2 regions of the Sporosarcina sp. FA15 genome follow, and region 1 is predicted to be linked to the other one. Evidence: riboswitches for the same ligand, from Rfam matches in the RefSeq annotation. Region 1 holds a riboswitch; the other holds the start of a gene.
What was found. Region 1 has a riboswitch for preQ1 ahead of ACP8HG_RS15400 (QueT transporter family protein). Riboswitches for the same ligand answer to the same signal wherever they lie in the genome.
Positions count from the first base shown of each region.

Region 2: it holds a riboswitch for preQ1, as region 1 does, so the genes downstream of both, queF (preQ(1) synthase) here and ACP8HG_RS15400 (QueT transporter family protein) in region 1, are expected to answer to the same signal.

Region 1 covers NZ_CP188818.1:3,283,472-3,287,011, reverse strand. The annotation lists gene ACP8HG_RS15410 (BCCT family transporter) at 1-311, opposite strand, end outside; gene ACP8HG_RS15405 (excisionase family DNA-binding protein) at 498-728, opposite strand; gene ACP8HG_RS15400 (QueT transporter family protein) at 796-1,278, opposite strand; PreQ1 riboswitch class I at 1,286-1,332, opposite strand; gene ACP8HG_RS15395 (winged helix-turn-helix transcriptional regulator) at 1,591-1,926, opposite strand; gene ACP8HG_RS15390 (nitroreductase family protein) at 2,061-2,690, shown strand.
Region 2 covers NZ_CP188818.1:562,405-565,944, reverse strand. The annotation lists gene ACP8HG_RS02755 (hypothetical protein) at 1-812, opposite strand, end outside; gene ACP8HG_RS02750 (MFS transporter) at 981-2,147, shown strand; PreQ1 riboswitch class I at 2,174-2,217, shown strand; gene queF (preQ(1) synthase) at 2,304-2,801, shown strand; gene recQ (DNA helicase RecQ) at 2,849-3,540, opposite strand, start outside.

The DNA.
Region 1 (3,540 bases):
GCACCATAAAAGACTAGGCCGATACCCATCCCGGCGGAAAACAGCATGGCAACCCATGTAACTGTTGAAAACTGCGGACGGTCCGTATCTTTTCCAAGCCGGATTTTTCCGTATGGACTGACGATGAAAAAGAAACTGAGCGCTAACATAAATGACATGAGCAGCATATAGTACCAACCGAAAGACGACGCAACAAAGTTTCGGACATTCGTTGTAACAGCCTCAAAACTTTCAGGTGCAAACGCGCCATATCCGACGGTCAAAATAATCAGACCAATTGTGATGTAAAAGACATTTGAAATTTTCTTCATAATTCCCCCTCGTGGAGCTGGTAATTTGGAAACAGCTTCTTACTATACTAGCAAAGCATATTGAAAGCAACCAATCGATGTATTTAGTATTTTCTCTTATAGCGATTTCCATACCTTTAACGGAACGATACCCTATCTTAAATAAAACAAAACCGGCTGAAAATCCGTAGATTTTCAACCGGTTTTTCAATCTTCATCTTTAATGTCACGATCGGGTGGAATAGGTTCGTTCCGCCATTCATCGATTTGGTGTTTTAACATTTCGAGCTGTTCTAAATAGAGTCCAAACTGATCTTTGTTAATAAGGAATTTTTCACCATCATGGACGGAACGGATGCGACCTTCCCGCACGTACTTTTCTACTTGTTCGACAGGCATACCTAGATGTTCAGCGGTTTCTTGGATTGTTATGTACATCGATCCATCTCCTTAAAAAATCCCTCTATTTCAATCGCTAACAGTGAAATGGTGGGGATGGGTTATGTTAAATAAGTTTTTCGAATTTCAAACGTTTATTTAAAATCATCATAATCGGAATCCCGATAGCCATAACGACGAATTCACCTATTGCGACTGTTAACCAGGTAAGTAGGAAAGGCAGTTCTAATGCTAGATTCAACTCGAAAGCAATGATGAACATTGTAAAGGTGAAAACAAGCGTGTTGAAGACCATTCGCTTGAATATTCCAGATATGAATTTAGCAGAGAAAATCGTAATTGAAAGGGCTAGGATTGATTGGCTTACCCCAAAAAATAAGTCATACATACCAAGTGGGGAAAATAAGTTTGTCACAAATACACCAAGCACAATTCCAAATATGAGCTTTTTATTGAACACGACAAGATGGTTGAACATCTCAGGGATTCTAAATTGGATGGCTGAGTATGCTAATGGTGCTATTAATAGGGAAACAGCTACATATAAAGCGGCGATAATCCCGCTAATGGCCATTGTTTTTATTTTCATTATTCATTTCCTCCTAGTTTTTTTAGCGTGGGATGGTTGACGAACCACGTGTTAAAAAGCCTGCAATCCAGTGTATCATAGTGTTTTTGATTCGTACATGTCAATACATGTGAAAAATGAAGAAGTAAGAATTTGGATAGGATAAATATCGATGTCAGAGTCTCGTTGGGCCATGGAACAGCTCGGTATAAATGATCGAGAAAAGTGTAGGAATGATGAATGTGGTTAATCAAGGCGAGGGAAAAGAGCTATCAACCTCTAGGGGAAATAGCTCTTCTTTGGGAGTTTAATGAATTTTCTAACCTTTCTGATCTAAAGGTTTGTTCGCTTTGCCATCCAGTTCCGTATGGCAGTAATAACTTCTTTTAATTCCATCCCGCTGTCCGTTAGCTCATATCCAACTATAGTAGAAGAAGGCTCAAGTTGTTTTTTTGTAACGAGGCCTTCTTTGATTAATTCATTCAACCGTTCTGTTAAAAGTCGATCTGATATCCCTGGAATACCTTCAGTGATTTCATGAAAACGCTTGGGTCCGGACATTAGTGTATAAATAATTACCCCCATCCATCTCTTACCAATAAATTCAATTGTATCGTGAAAGTTGTTGCAGACATGTGATGAATTCCCACAATTTTTCGGTTGATTCACTAGTCGAACCTCCATTCTGCTTTATCTTTCATCTATCTTAACATGTATCGTTAGGGTTGACATAACAAACTTACTAATGGTAAGTTGAATATAGGTACTTACTATTAGTAAGTTTTAGAAAGGGAGGCAATACAATGACTACAACATTGAACTCACATTTATATAGTGTAATGAAGGACAGAAAATCGGTAAGAGTGTTCGATCCGAACGCTACAATCGCAAAAGAGGAAATTGCAGAAATGCTGAAGCTGGCAACAATAGCTCCTTCATCTAGTAACCTGCAATCTTGGAGTTTTATAGTTATCCAAGACCCCGAGGTGAAGAAAGAACTGCAAGTAATCGCTAACAATCAAGTCCAGGTGGGGGATTCATCTGCCGTTATCGCTGTCTTAGGTAATATCGATGCGTATAAAAAGGTGGAGCAAATCTATACACAAAATGTTGCAGAAGGTCATATGGATGAGTCGATTAAAGATCGTACGATTGCCAGTACGAATGCGGTCTATCCAACTATTCCAAGAGAGGCAAGAATGAATATCGCTTCTTTCGATGCAGGGCTAGTTTCTATGCAATTGCTGTTGATTGCCAAAGAAAAAGGCTATGATACTTCAACAATAGGTGGCTTTGATAAAGTGAAATTTGCTGAGAGATTCGACCTTCCTAGTGATCAATTCCCAATTGTACTGATTGCCTTAGGAAAGGCCGCTGCCCCGGCATACGGGTCTTCCCGCTTGCCTTTAGATGAAGTTGTGCGTTTTATATAAGAAATTTCTTGCCCGGGATGCTACATGCATTTCGGGCTTTTTGTATACCATCATCTTAACTCGCTAGTTGAGATGATGTGTATACAGAGTTTTAGTCAGTAAAAATGTCACATGTGTTGATTAACCAAAAACAACCTGAAAATCACTTAATCAAACACTAGGCGCTTCATGTGCAGTTACTTTTGGATTGCTTTGGATTGAACGACCTCTATACGATTACCGAGATGTCTTGAAGTGTAGGGATGCGACTTCGTCGCATCCCTACACTTTTTTTCGGTAATCGTATGGTGCTTATTCATCCGTCGCGCTCCAAATCCATACATACACAAAGTGCTAAATCTTTTTGGGACGAAAGAATAGCGGGGCTTCTTAGCTGGATAATAGCCACCAAAGATACAATTTTGGCGGCTGATGTCTTCTCCATAGGCTTGTCTTTTTTAGTTAAGAAAGAGTCACTTTCTTATAGTCCATCGCATGATAACACGAGTAATCTTTACTAAAAGTAAGCAAGGAACACCTTGTACAAAGTACTTGAGTGCCCGAAATTGTATCTTCGGGCACTTATAACCTATAAAAAAAATCATCTATTCTTTTTTCTAAAGTAGCTGTATTTTTCACTTGAACGTTGTAGGAACGCGACAGGCAACTATTCGTAGCAGACTTGCTCATCGGTAAAGATACCATGAATAGTTTGCCGAAAGCGGGTTGGAAATGATCCAGTGAAAATAGGATTTTTCAAGCCTTTCTTACCTGCTCTTTCTGCAAGAAGATGGTTAATCAACAGACGTGTAAAAATGTATGTTTCTCTTGGTTTGATGAAGTGAATAGAAATACATTTGGGGATATTGAG
Region 2 (3,540 bases), 1.9 Mb from region 1:
CCCGTTCCGATTGAATCTGCCACATTTTCTGCAATCCATCCTGTAAACCGACCTTTGACACCTAGACGACTAATTTTATCAAAAGCTGAGCTTAGAATTTTAATTTTCATCAAAGACAAGTCTGATTCCTCTTCCTTTAGCTTCTCATTATCAAAATGCATGACCCATCCTCCAGTCGTCATTTCTCGATCTGATACGCTTTCTAGGCCGACAAAAGGTCCGAATTTGCTGGGTTCATCACTATACAGCTCTGCGAAAGTGTTTTGCATATCTTCTTGGACCGCTTCGGGCATGTTCACAAGCAGTTGCTTTTCTATTGTGAACACTTCATTCACAATCTGCCCAAAATAGAATGGTATCTCTTTTTGAACACTGATTAATGCTGCAGCCAATCGGGAGCTCTCGTCTTCAAGACGGAGATTCAGCAAAAATGGAATTGTTTCCACCTGACCGTTACCCTTCCAAATAATTGCTTCCATCATTATCCTATCAACAGAAGATTGCACATGCTTCACAGCAATACCCGCTTTGATGATTTCCTCCACATCGAAATAATCCGTTAGAATGAACAATTCGATAGAAGTATCTGCTTTAAGATGCGGGATTAATGACACTCCTGCAGCAAATGATTTGTGAACGCCCCTATATTCAGGTTGTTTCAAATCGGGAGAGGGCATGTTTACTAAATCCCTCGCAAAAAACGGTTCGGAATAATGTTCCAAGTCTAGTTGAACGAAAATATATCGCTTTTCAATTTCATTTACAATTTCGCTATCATCTTGTTTTTTAAATAAGTTTGTAAAAAAGACCACTCACCGTTTCCCCCTTTACCCATTCATATATTTCATTAATCTTATCGTTATCTTTCATTAATTGCTAAAGAATATGTTTTGTTCACAATCTCTCCTTTTCCCCTTAGGTCCAAATAATGCTAAAGTATAGGGTAGGATGTTATCTATTAATTGAAAAGAGGCTTCATTATGCGTGGTTTTGTTTACCTCATCGTTTTCTTCTCGTTTTTTGATTTATTTTCGCAACTGCCTGTCATGAGCCCATTTGCATTATCTCTTGGTGCTACACCATTTTTAGTTGGACTTGCAGTTGGTATGTATTCATTTTCAAATACTATCGGGAATGTCATTTCCGGTTTCATGACTGACAAAAGAGGACCTTTTTTCATACTCGTACTTGGACTATTTGCTTCGGCACTCTCTCTCTTCCTCTACGCGTTTGTTGATGGACCAATGTCATTGCTCGGTGTCCGCTTTGTCCATGGTTTTATGGAAGGGCTAATTGTACCAGCTGCGTTCACTTTCCTGGCAAATCGTGCAGAAGAATCTAAACGAGGTAAAAGTGTTGCAATTTCAGGTGCATTCGTTGGATTGGCAGCGATTATCGGTCCAGCTTATGGTGGTATTGTGGCAGCTAAAACAAGTACACCTTTCATTATGGCGGTCAACGGCGGCATCATGATGCTACTGGCAATACTTGCATTCTTTGTTCTCCGATCGTTTACATATGTACGAAAACAGCCTTCAAAAGGAGCTGACAGTTTCCGTGTCAGATATCTTTTCCAACATCCGGGGATGGTCAGAGCATTCGCGGGAGCATTCTTCTTAATGTTCTCACAAGGTGTACTTGCCCTTGTGTTGCCGCTAAAAGTTGAATCACTTGGATTTGATACCAAAACAACGGGGTTGTTACTAAGCACATTTGGCGTCGTCGCTATTCTCATCTTCTTATTGCCCATCAATCGAGTTTTTGACCGTGTACGGCCAGTTGTGACACTTGCATTCGGAATAACACTTATGGGATTAAGTATGCTGTTCCTGAGTCAAGTTGAGGAATTGAATTACTTATATATTGCAATGTGTATTTATGGGGCTGGATTCGCTTTCCTCTTCCCATCCATCAACTCGCTGCTAATCGATTCTTCATCTCCTGAATTTCGCGGGAAAGCATATGGTTACTTTTACGCGTTCTTCTCGATTGGTGTCGTTGCAGGTTCAAGCTTGATTGGATTCTTGGACTTGGAGTACCGAGGCGCTTTCATGCTGACAGGATTCATCCTCCTCGCTGTCGCTTTATATGCCTTGATTGGCTTGAAGAAAAAAGGATCTATTGACAAATCATCGCACGTCCTATAATGTCAGATACGAAATGAATACCCTGTTCGGGAGAGGTTCATAGCGACCCTCTATAAAAAACTATGGATGACGGAATTTACGCCATGTGCATTCGATATGGCCGTTTTCCCGGCGCCTATGGACCTCCCTGACAAAATATACGGGAGGTTTTTTTAATTGGCTGGAAGAGATGAAGCAACATTGACCGACTTAACTTTGCTCGGCAATCAAAACACGAAATACGTGTACGAGTACAACCCCGATGTTTTAGAGGCTGTCGACAATATGCATGTGGATCGCGATTACTTTGTTAAATTCAACTGTCCGGAGTTTACATCACTTTGTCCGATGACAGGGCAACCCGATTTCGCGACGATGTATATCAGTTTTGTGCCGGATAAAAAACTTGTGGAGAGTAAAGCACTCAAATTATATCTATTCAGTTTCCGAAATCATGGCGACTTTCATGAAGACTGCGTCAATATTATTATGAATGACATAATCAAACTAATTGAACCGCGTTATATCGAAGTATGGGGGAAATTTACGCCGCGTGGCGGCTTGTCAATCGATCCTTATTGCAACTATGGCAAACCCGAAACAAAATATGAACAAATGGCGGAACACCGGATGATGAATCACGATATGTATCCGGAAAAAGTTGATAATAGATAATTTGATAAACAAAAAAATACCCGGACTGTTCATTGTCCGGGTATTTTTTATGCGTTTTGCATTTGAAAAGTCTTGATTTCTTCCATGAATGCTTCCCCGTATCTTTCCAATTTCGCAAGACCAACACCATTTACTTCGAGGAAATCATCGTTAGTCACAGGCATTCTGGCCGCCATATCACGCAACGTTTTATCTGAAAAGACGACGAACGGCGGTACACCCGCTTCTTGAGCCAGTTTCATACGTAGTGCACGAAGCTGGTCGAATAGTGGATCATCATTCGCAACTTGCATTGTAATAACAGTCACTTTTCGATTGACAGTCACTTTGCCTGTCAGCACATCTTTCCCATGTTCACTGACGTAAATGGTTGGAAACTGCCCATTCTCCACGCCAAGATAACTTTCTGAAATGATGAACTCGATGAAATCAGATATATCCTTTGCGCTACGCCCTTTCATTAAACCGTATGTCGTTAATTTATCGAAACCGAATTCAATCACCTTCTTGTTCCGAGATCCTGTTAATACTTGTGCAATCATCGCCTTGCCAAACCGTTGTCCCATTCGAATGACACATGACAATACTTTTTGAACGTCTTCAGTCACATCCGTACTTTCACGTGTGTCGGTACAATTTGCACAGCGACCGCAGTCCTTCACATCTGTCTCTCCGAAATACAAAATAATGAATTTCTGAAGGCATGTTTCTGTATGGCAATAGTCAATCATTGACTGCA